Regions from separate parts of the Ectopseudomonas oleovorans genome, predicted to be linked through region 1. Evidence: predicted binding sites of a transcription regulator. Region 1 holds the regulator's gene; the other holds the start of a gene.
What was found. The regulator sigma-54, encoded in region 1, starts transcription at its own class of promoters, with help from an activator protein. The targets are predictions, from matches to a motif close to ANTGGCATNNANNTTGCTNT.
Positions count from the first base shown of each region.

Region 2: the regulator sigma-54 is predicted to act here: its motif matches at 3,298-3,317, upstream of glnA (glutamate--ammonia ligase).

Region 1 covers NZ_JAOCLK010000004.1:56,439-61,687, reverse strand. Annotated here, with positions in the region: gene pmbA (metalloprotease PmbA) at 1-457, shown strand, start outside; gene N5J71_RS03445 (HPr family phosphocarrier protein) at 513-785, opposite strand; gene rapZ (RNase adapter RapZ) at 800-1,657, opposite strand; gene ptsN (PTS IIA-like nitrogen regulatory protein PtsN) at 1,660-2,124, opposite strand; gene hpf (ribosome hibernation-promoting factor, HPF/YfiA family) at 2,137-2,445, opposite strand; gene N5J71_RS03425 (RNA polymerase factor sigma-54) at 2,545-4,038, opposite strand; gene lptB (LPS export ABC transporter ATP-binding protein) at 4,332-5,057, opposite strand; gene lptA (lipopolysaccharide transport periplasmic protein LptA) at 5,057-5,249, opposite strand, start outside.
Region 2 covers NZ_JAOCLK010000006.1:43,134-48,382, reverse strand. Annotated here, with positions in the region: gene typA (translational GTPase TypA) at 1-1,344, opposite strand, end outside; gene thiI (tRNA uracil 4-sulfurtransferase ThiI) at 1,629-3,083, opposite strand; gene glnA (glutamate--ammonia ligase) at 3,413-4,819, shown strand; gene N5J71_RS04735 (DUF4124 domain-containing protein) at 5,096-5,249, shown strand, end outside.

The sequences.
Region 1 (5,249 bases):
CGCACTGGGCAGCGCGGCTTTCGATGGTGATGGCCTGGCCACTTATGCCAAGCCGTTCGTGGAGAAGGGAGAGCTGGTGTCCTACGTACTTAGCACCTATTCCGGGCGCAAGCTGGGTTTGCCGAGCACTGCCAACTCAGGAGGTGTGCACAACCTGTTCATCACCCATGGCGATGAGGATCAGCAGGCGCTGATTCGGCGCATGGGGCGCGGTTTGCTGGTTACCGAGCTGATGGGCCAGGGGCTGAATCTGGTGACGGGGGATTACTCGCGCGGCGCGGCGGGCTTCTGGGTGGAGAACGGCGAGATCCAGTTCCCGGTGCAGGAGGTAACCATCGCCGGCAATCTGCGCGACATGTTCCGCCAGGTCGTTGCAGTCGGTTGTGACCTGGAGCGGCGTGGCAATATCTGCACCGGCTCGGTGCTGATCGAGAAGATGACCGTCGCCGGCAGTTGAAGTCGGCAGTAACGACAAGGCCACCCGTGGGTGGCCTTCGTTTTGGCTGGAGGTATTACTCGCCTTCGTCGAAGTAGTTCTCTATCAGGCCTACCAGGGCGGCCATCGCTTCTTCGTCCTGCTCGCCTTCGGTCAGCAGGTGCACATTGGTGCCCTTGCCGGCAGCCAGCATCATCACCGCCATGATGCTCTTGCCGTCTACCAGGCTGTCGGCGCTGCGGCCGATGCGCACTTGGCAGGGGTAGGTGCTCGCTACACCGACGAACTTCGCCGCGGCGCGGGCATGCAGACCAAGTTTGTTGATGATGGTGATTTCACGTGCTGGCATCGCGGCAGGATTCCTTAGCTGAGGTCGCGGTGACGCACCTGGACGTTCTTCAGCGAGTCTTTGAGTGCCTGGCTCAGGCGGTTGGCCAGGTACACCGAGCGGTGGTGACCACCGGTGCAGCCAATGGCGATGGTGACATAGGCGCGGTTGCTGGCGGCGAAGCGTGGCAGCCATTTTTCCAGATAGGCGAGGATGTCCTGATACATCTCCTCGACCTCCGGCTGCGCAGCCAGGTAGTCGATCACCGGTTGATCCAGGCCGGAGTAGTCGCGCAGTTCCGGCTTCCAGTAGGGATTGGGCAGGCAGCGTGCATCGAACACCAGATCGGCGTCCACCGGCATACCGCGCTTGAAGCCGAAGGACTCGACGAGAAAGGCGGTTCCGGTCTGTGTCTGGCCGAGCAGGCGCAGTTTGAGCGTATCGCGCAGCTGGTAGAGATTCAGGCGGGTGGTGTCGATCTTCAGATCGGCACGATCGGTGATCGGCGCCAACAGCAGACTTTCGTACGCAATGGCTTCGGCCAGCGAGCGGTTATCGTTGGTCAGCGGGTGGCGTCTGCGGGTTTCGGAAAAGCGCTTGAGCAGGGTTTCGTCTTCGGCGTCGAGATACAGCACATCGCAGCGGATATTACGTTTGCGTACTTCTTCGAGCAGCTCCGGAAAGCGCTTGAGCTGGCTCAGCAGGTTGCGTGCATCAATGGAAACGGCCACTTGCGGCAGCAGCATGTCGCTGTGCGGCAGGAAGCGCTCGGCGAGGTCCGGCAGCAGACCGGCCGGCAGGTTGTCGATGCAGTAGAAACCGTTGTCCTCAAGTACATCGAGGGCGGTGCTCTTGCCCGAGCCCGAGCGACCGCTGACGATGATCAGGCGCATGTTTATTGACCGTTCTGAATGTCCACGACGACCTGATAGAGATCTTCGCCGCTCTTGGCCTGGCGCAGACGTTCACGTACATCCTGGCGATCAAGCATGCTGGCGATCTGGCGCAGCAGGTCGAGGTGGGCATCGGTGGCCGCCTCCGGCACCAGCAGGACGAACAGCAGGTCGACCGGTGCGCCGTCGATGGCGTCGAAGTCGACTGCCGTCTCCAGGTGCAGGACTGCACTGATCGGGGCACTGCAGCCAGCCAGGCGGCAGTGGGGAATGGCGATGCCGTTGCCGAAGCCGGTGGAGCCGAGCTTCTCGCGGGCGATGAGGCTTTCGAAGACGTCCTGGGCATCCAGGTCGGGCAGGTCGCGCGCAACCAGATTGGCGATCTGTTCGAGCACGCGTTTCTTACTGCCGCCCGGCACGTTCACCAGGGAACGGCCGGGGGTCAGGATATTTTCAAGTCGGATCATGGATAGGGAATGTTAGCGGGCCGTGGCGCCTTGCAGACGCTCGAGCTGCTTTTCCTTGTGCTTGATGAGTTGACGGTCGAGTTTATCGGCCAACAGGTCGATGGCAGCGTACATATCCTGATGTTCGGCATTGGCGACGATTTCGCCGCCGGCGACATGCAGGGTGGCTTCGATCTTCTGCTTGAGTTTCTCGACCTCCATGGTCACCTGTACGTTGGTGATCTTGTCGAAGTGGCGTTCCAGTCGGCCGAGTTTCTCGCCGATGTAGTCACGCAGGGCGTCGGTCACATCCAGCTGATGTCCACTGATGTTGACTTGCATACCGCTTTCTCCTTGTTGCCTTGTGTAAGAGACGGGCCCTATTCGACCCGCCGCCGGAACACGTTGGCCTGAAGACCTTGTGCCTTCAGTCGATCTGGCCTACATCAGTCGCTTGCGCTCACTGGAGGGCGCTATACCGAGGGACTCGCGATACTTGGCGACCGTCCGACGGGCGACTTGGATGCCTTGTGCCTCCAGTAAACCAGCGATCTTGCTGTCGCTCAACGGCTTTTTCGCGTTTTCTGCTGCAACCAGTTTTTTGATGATCGCGCGGATCGCGGTGGACGAGCATTCGCCGCCTTCGGAGGTGCTGACGTGGCTGGAGAAGAAATATTTCAGCTCGTAAATGCCACGCGGGGTGTGCATGAATTTCTGCGTGGTAACGCGTGAAATCGTCGACTCGTGCATACCCACGGCTTCGGCGATGTCGTGCAGCACCAGAGGCTTCATCGCCTCGTCGCCGTAGTCGAGGAAGCCACGCTGGTGCTCAACGATCTGTGTGGCCACCTTCATCAGCGTTTCGTTGCGGCTCTGCAGGCTTTTGATGAACCAGCGGGCCTCCTGCAACTGGTTGCGCATGAAGGTGTTATCGGCGCTGGAGTCTGCGCGTTTGACGAAGCCGGCATACTGCGGGTTGACCCTCAGGCGCGGCATGGCTTCCTGGTTCAGCTCCACCAGCCAGCGTTCGTTATGCTTGCGCACGATAACGTCGGGCACGACGTATTCCGGTTCGCTGGACTCGATCTGCGAACCCGGACGCGGATTCAGGCGCTGGATCAGGTCGATGACCTGGCGCAGTTCGTCTTCCTTGAGCTTGGTGCGACGCATCAGCTGGGCGTAATCGCGGCTGCCGAGCAGCTCCAGATAGTCGCCGACCACGCGCTGGGTTTCGTTCAGCCAGGGGGTGTTGGCAGGCAACTGACGCAGTTGCAGCAGCAGACACTCGCGCAGGTCGCGGGCGCCGATACCGGCCGGTTCGAACTGCTGGATGCGGTGCAGCACCACTTCCACTTCGTCCAGTTCGACATCCAGCTCGGGGTCGAAGGATTCGGTCACTTCCTCGAGCGTTTCCTCGAGGTAACCGTCGTTATTGATGCAGTCGATCAGGGTGGCGGCGATCAGGCGGTCCTTGTCCGACATGGGGGCCAGATTCAGTTGCCAGAGCAGATGGCTGTGCAGGCTCTCGCCACTGGAAGTGCGGGTGGTGAAGTCCCACTCGTCATCGTCGTTGCTGGGCAGGCTGCTGGCGCTGGTCTGGTAGATGTCTTCCCAGGCGGTATCGACCGGCAGCTCGTTGGGGATGCGCTCGCCCCACTCGCCTTCTTCCAGGTTGTCCACCGTGGGGGTGGTTTCCTGGTAGCTGTCCTCCTTGTTCGGGTTCGGAGTGGCGCTTTCGGCGCCATCGGCCATTGGATCGCTGTTGTCGAAGTCGTCGCCGTCTTCCTGGCGCTCGAGCATGGGATTGGATTCCAGTGCCTCCTGTATTTCCTGTTGCAGGTCCAGGGTAGACAATTGGAGGAGGCGGATAGCCTGTTGCAGCTGCGGGGTCATCGTCAGCTGCTGGCCCATCTTGAGGACTAGCGATGGTTTCATTGCAGACCTTAATTTACTGGCGAGTTACGCCTTCCACATCAGGGCGCCGAAGCGCCGCCAGGAAGCAAATTATATGCCTGAATTTCTCGTTTTTGCCTAGGGGTTGCAATATTTCTGTAGCGAAATAGTGAGCGACCTACAGGTTGTGTGAAAGCGTAGCGAGCGAAGGTGAGGCAATACCGATGGCGGCCCCGCAAAAACAGGCGAGAAAGCGCAGTTTACGACTGTAAATGAGCATTTTGAGCCTGTTTTTAACGCAGCATCACCGAGTGCAGTAGTTTTCACGCAGCCTGCTACAGGCGGAATTCGTGGCCCAGGTAAACCTCTTTCACCGTCTGGTTGGCGAGGATGGTCTCGGCGTCACCTTCGGCGATCAGTTGCCCATCGTTGACGATGTAGGCGGTTTCGCAGATGTCCAGGGTTTCGCGCACGTTGTGATCGGTGATCAGGATGCCGATGCCCTTGGTCTTGAGGTGATGGATGATCTGCTTGATATCGCCGACGGAGATCGGGTCGACCCCGGCAAAGGGTTCGTCGAGCAGAATGAACTTGGGGTTGGTGGCCAGCGCGCGGGCAATCTCCACGCGGCGTCGCTCACCGCCGGACAGGCTCATGCCGAGGCTGTCGGCGATATGGTGGATATGGAATTCCTGCAGCAGGCTTTCCAGTTCCGCCTGGCGCCCGGCGCGGTCCAGGTCCTTGCGCGTTTCGAGGATGGCCATGATGTTGTCGGTCACCGACAGCTTGCGGAAGATCGAGGCTTCCTGCGGCAGGTAGCCGATGCCGGCGCGCGCGCGACCGTGCATGGGCTGATGACTGACGTCGAGGTCGTCGATAAGCACGCGGCCCTGGTCGGCGCGTACCAGGCCGACGATCATGTAGAAGCAGGTGGTCTTGCCGGCGCCGTTGGGGCCGAGCAGGCCAACGATCTGACCGCTTTCGATGCTCAGGCTGACGTCACGCACGACCTGGCGGCTCTTGTAGCTTTTCGCCAGGTGTTGGGCTTTGAGAATGGCCATTACTGCTGCTGATCCGCGGGTTTGTTCTTCGGTTGGATGACCATGTCGATACGCGGGCGCGGCGTGCTGATGTTGCCGCCTGTTGCGCGGCCGGCGTTGACGATCTGGCGGCGGGTGTCATAGACGATCTTCTCGCCTTCGAAGGTATTGCCTTCCTGAATCACCTTGGCCTGGTCGATCAGTACGATGCGC
Region 2 (5,249 bases), on a different contig from region 1:
CAGACCGCGAGCCGGGATGTTGTATTCCAGGCGCACACGGCCTTTGCCGTCCGGCGCCATGTTGGTCAGGTCGCCCTTACGCAGGCCCATCTCCTCCATGACCTTGCCCTGGGCTTCTTCCGGGATGTCGATGGTGACGTTCTCGTACGGCTCCTGCTTGACGCCGTTGACTTCACGGATGATCACTTCCGGACGGCCGACGCCCATTTCGAAGCCTTCGCGGCGCATGGTTTCGATCAGTACCGAGAGGTGCAGCTCGCCACGACCAGAGACCTTGAACTTGTCGGCGCTGTCGCCCTCTTCAACGCGCAGGGCCACGTTGTACAGCAGCTCCTTGTCCAGACGCTCCTTGATGTTGCGGCTGGTGACGAACTTGCCTTCCTTGCCGCAGAACGGCGAATCGTTGACCTGGAAGGTCATCGACACGGTCGGCTCGTCGACGGTCAGCGGCTTCATCGCCTCGACATGGTTGATGTCGCACAGGGTGTCGGAGATGAACAGCTGGTCCATGCCGCTGACGCAGACGATGTCACCGGCGGTGGCTTCTTCGACGTCTACGCGGTGCAGGCCATGGTGGCCCATCAGCTTGAGGATACGGCCGTTACGCTTCTTGCCGTCGACGTCGATGGCCACTACCGGCGTGTTCGGCTTGACGCGACCACGGGCGATACGGCCGACACCGATGATGCCGAGGAAGCTGTTGTAGTCCAGCGCGGAGATCTGCATCTGGAACGGGCCGTCGAGGTCGACGTTCGGCGCCGGTACGTGGTCGACGATGGCCTGGTACAGCGGGGTCAGGTCTTCGGCCATGGCGGTGTGGTCGAGACCGGCGATGCCGTTCAGGGCGCTGGCGTAGACGACCTGGAAGTCGAGTTGCTCATCGGTGGCGCCGAGGTTATCGAACAGGTCGAAGATCTGATCCATGACCCAGTCAGGACGCGCGCCCGGACGGTCGATCTTGTTGATCACGACGATCGGCTTGAGGCCGGCTTCGAAGGCCTTCTTGGTCACGAAGCGGGTTTGCGGCATCGGGCCGTCCTGGGCATCAACGACCAGCAGTACGGAGTCGACCATGGACATCACGCGCTCTACTTCACCGCCGAAGTCGGCGTGGCCGGGGGTGTCGACGATGTTGATGCGGTAGTCGTTCCATTTGATGGCGGTGTTCTTGGCCAGAATGGTGATGCCGCGCTCTTTTTCCTGGTCGTTGCTGTCCATCACGCGCTCGTCGTTGAGCTCGTTACGCTCAAGGGTGCCGGATTGACGCAGCAGGGCGTCGACGAGGGTGGTTTTGCCATGGTCGACGTGGGCGATGATGGCGATGTTGCGCAGTTTTTCGATCACTGTATGTATCTCGATCAGAGGATTCGGTGTGTCGCCCAGCCTGGACGACGAATATGTAGAAACTGGGATCAGCGAGCTGATCGGGGCACCTCTAAAAACGTAGGCGAGGCAGTCAGTGCAAGGCAGAAACAAGCGAAAAACGGTCGGAGTCGCGCTCGACTTTACGAGCTATGTGAGCATTTTGAGCTTGTTTTTAACGCAGCAATGACAACGCAGGTAGTTTTTAGAGGTGCCCCGGGTCGGGAGGGCGATGGCGGATACTGCCGCCATTAAGCCCCGGCGTCTTATGTCGGACGATAAACGCGCACATTGGCATGCCCCTCGCTCAGCAGGTGATGGGCATGCAGGCGGCTCATGACGCCCTTGTCGCAATACAGCAGGTACTGGCGGTTCTCATCCAGTTCCTTGAATTTGTTGTTCAGCGCGTAGAACGGCAGCGCCTGCACCTCGACACCCGGCACGTCCAGCGGCTCGTCTTCGGCGGCGTCGGGGTGGCGAATGTCGATGACGATGTGCCCGGCCAGCGCCTCACGCACTTCCTCGACCTGCACATCCTTGCCCAGCTCGTCGATGACGCGGTCGATGGGCAGTTGGGTGGCGCGTTCCAGGGCGCGATCGAGGATGGCCATGTCGAACTGGGCCTCCTCCTTCTCCACGCGATAACTGCGGGCCTTGGTGGTCGGGTTGACCGAGATCACGCCGCAGTACTCGGGCATGTTCTTGGCGAACTCGGCGGTACCGATTTGCGTGGCGGTGTCGATGATGTCCTGCTTGTGGCTGGCAATCAGCGGGCGCATCACCAGCATGTCGGTCGCCGAATCGATCACCGCCAGGTTGGTCAGAGTCTGGCTCGACACCTGGCTGATCGCCTCGCCGGTGACCAGCGCTTCGATCTGCAGCTTTTCGGCAACACGGGTGGCGGCGCGCAGCATCATGCGCTTGAGGATCACACCCATCTGGCTGTTGTCGACCTTACCGAGAATCTCGCCGACCACTTCCTCGAACGGCACGCTGACGAACAGCACACGCTGCGAGCGGCCGAACTTCTGCCATATATAGTGCGCCACTTCCATCACGCCCAGTTCATGGGCACGGCCACCGAGATTGAAGAAGCAGAAGTGGCTGACCAGGCCGCGGCGCATCATCTGATAGGCCGCGACGGTGGAGTCGAAGCCGCCGCTCATCAGCACCAGGGTCTGTTCCAACGAGCCCAGCGGGTAACCGCCGAGGCCTTCGTGGCGGTTATGCACCACGAAGAGGCGCTGGTCGCGAATTTCCATGCGCACTTCGACGTCCGGTTTCTTCAGGTCGATACCGGCTGCACCGCACTCCTGACGCAGACGTGAACCGACATGGCGTTCGACATCGATTGAGCTGAACGCGTGCTTGCCGCCACGCTTGCAACGCACGGCGAAGATCTTGCCCGGCAACTGGTCGGCGTAGTGGCGCTTGCAGTGTTCGGTGATCTCGTCCAGATCGCCCAGCGGGTACTCATTCACCTCGAGGAACAGACCAATGCCCGGCGTGTTGCGCAGGCGTTCGGTCATCTCGGCCAGCAGCTTGGGATCGTCCAGGTCGGTCTCGACCTCGAGGTTATCCCAGACACCCGTGACCCGCAGAGCAGGGTCAAGATCACGCAGCACGGAGCGAATGTTCTTCCCCAGCTGGCGAATGAACTGCTTGCGCACCGGGCGGCTCTTGATGGTGATTTCCGGGAAAACTTTGACGATCAGCTTCATGAATAGGCCGCCCGCTTGGGGGACGAAAAAACAGGGGCGCGGATTATAGCGGAAATTGTTCAAGCTTTGACCAAAAATACTGCAACCCCAAGTTGGCGCACCAAAATAGGCCTTTTCCATAAACAGCAGCCCTTAAATGGTGCAAATATCTCCGCAGAATCGGCGCGCAGCCGGCGTAGCGCCTGAGTTTCGCGGCCTCTGCCCAATAAAGGGCACTGGCATGCAATTTGCTCCCTTGTGAGGCAGGTCGCCCTGAAGGACTATCCCGCCGGGCTTCACCGCACATATCGGGGCTCCACGAAGCGAGCCTTTTCCATCTGGAGGACAACATGTCTAAGGCTGTTCAACTGATCAAAGAACATGACGTGAAGTGGGTAGACCTGCGCTTCACCGACACCAAGGGCAAGCAGCACCACGTGACCATGCCGGCCCGTGACGCCCTGGACGAAGATTTCTTCGAGCACGGCAAAATGTTCGACGGCTCGTCCATCCATGGCTGGAAAGGCATCGAAGCCTCCGACATGATCCTGATGCCGGTCGACGAAACTTCGGTACTGGACCCGTTCACCGAAGAGCCGACCCTGATCATCGTTTGCGACATCATCGAGCCAAGCACCATGCAGGGCTACGATCGTGACCCGCGCTCGATCGCCAAGCGTGCCGAAGAGTTCCTGAAAACCACCGGCATCGGTGACACCGTATTCGTCGGCCCGGAGCCCGAGTTCTTCATCTTCGACGAAGTGAAGTTCAAGTCCGACATCTCCGGCTCGATGTTCAAGATCTACTCCGAGCAAGGCTCCTGGATGACCGACCAGGACGTGGAAGGCGGCAACAAAGGCCACCGTCCCGCCGTCAAGGGTGGTTACTTCCCGGTTCCGCCGTGCGACCACGACCACGAAATCCGTACTGCCATGTGTAATGCCATGGAAGAAATGGGCCTGGTCGTCGAAGTGCACCACCACGAAGTGGCCACTGCCGGTCAGAACGAAATCGGCGTGAAGTTCAACACCCTGGTCGCCAAGGCTGACGAAGTTCAGACCCTGAAGTACTGCGTGCACAACGTGGCCGACGCCTACGGCAAGACCGCTACCTTCATGCCGAAGCCGCTGTACGGCGACAACGGCTCGGGGATGCACGTGCACATGTCGATCTCCAAGGACGGCAAGAACACCTTCGCTGGTGAAGGCTATGCCGGCCTGTCCGAGACCGCTCTGTACTTCATCGGCGGCATCATCAAGCACGGTAAGGCCCTGAACGGCTTCACCAACCCGTCGACCAACTCCTACAAGCGTCTGGTTCCGGGCTTCGAAGCACCGGTGATGCTGGCCTACTCGGCTCGCAACCGCTCCGCCTCGATCCGTATCCCGTACGTTGCCAGCCCGAAAGCCCGCCGCATCGAAGCGCGCTTCCCGGACCCGGCTGCCAACCCGTACCTGGCCTTCGCTGCTCTGCTGATGGCCGGTATCGACGGCATCCAGAACAAGATCCACCCGGGCGATGCGGCCGACAAGAACCTGTACGACCTGCCGCCGGAAGAAGGCAAGCTGATCCCGCAGGTCTGCGGCAGCCTGAAGGAAGCCCTGGAAGAGCTGGACAAGGGCCGCGCGTTCCTGACCAAGGGCGGCGTGTTCTCCGACGACTTCATCGATGCCTACATCGAGCTGAAATCGGAAGAAGAAATTAAGGTACGTACCTTCGTACACCCGCTGGAATACGACCTGTACTACAGCGTCTAAGCCAGTCTCGCGCCGCCCTCGTGCGGCGCGTTTCAAAAGCCCTGTCCGGCCCTGCCTGGCGGGGCTTTTTCATGGACACGCAGCGGCACCATGCCCTGTAGGAGCGAGCATCGCGAGCGGACCTGGCGACCTGAAGAGCTTCGCTCGCGACGCTCGCGCCTACGGCAGATCCGAGTCCACTTTTTGTAGCCGAATATCACAGCCATGGAGCCCTGCGCTTGCCAGGAACCGATAGCAGTGCAAGGCTTAGCGCATCATCCGCGGAAGGATCGGCCCATGCGCCCGCTACTCGTCTGCCTGCTGCTTGCCCTGGCCTTGCCGGCCAGTGCGCAGATCTACAAATACATCGACGCCAACGGCAACACGGTCTTCACCAACCAGCCGCCCGATGGCGCAGCAGCCGAAAGCGTCAACCTGCCGCCAACCAATA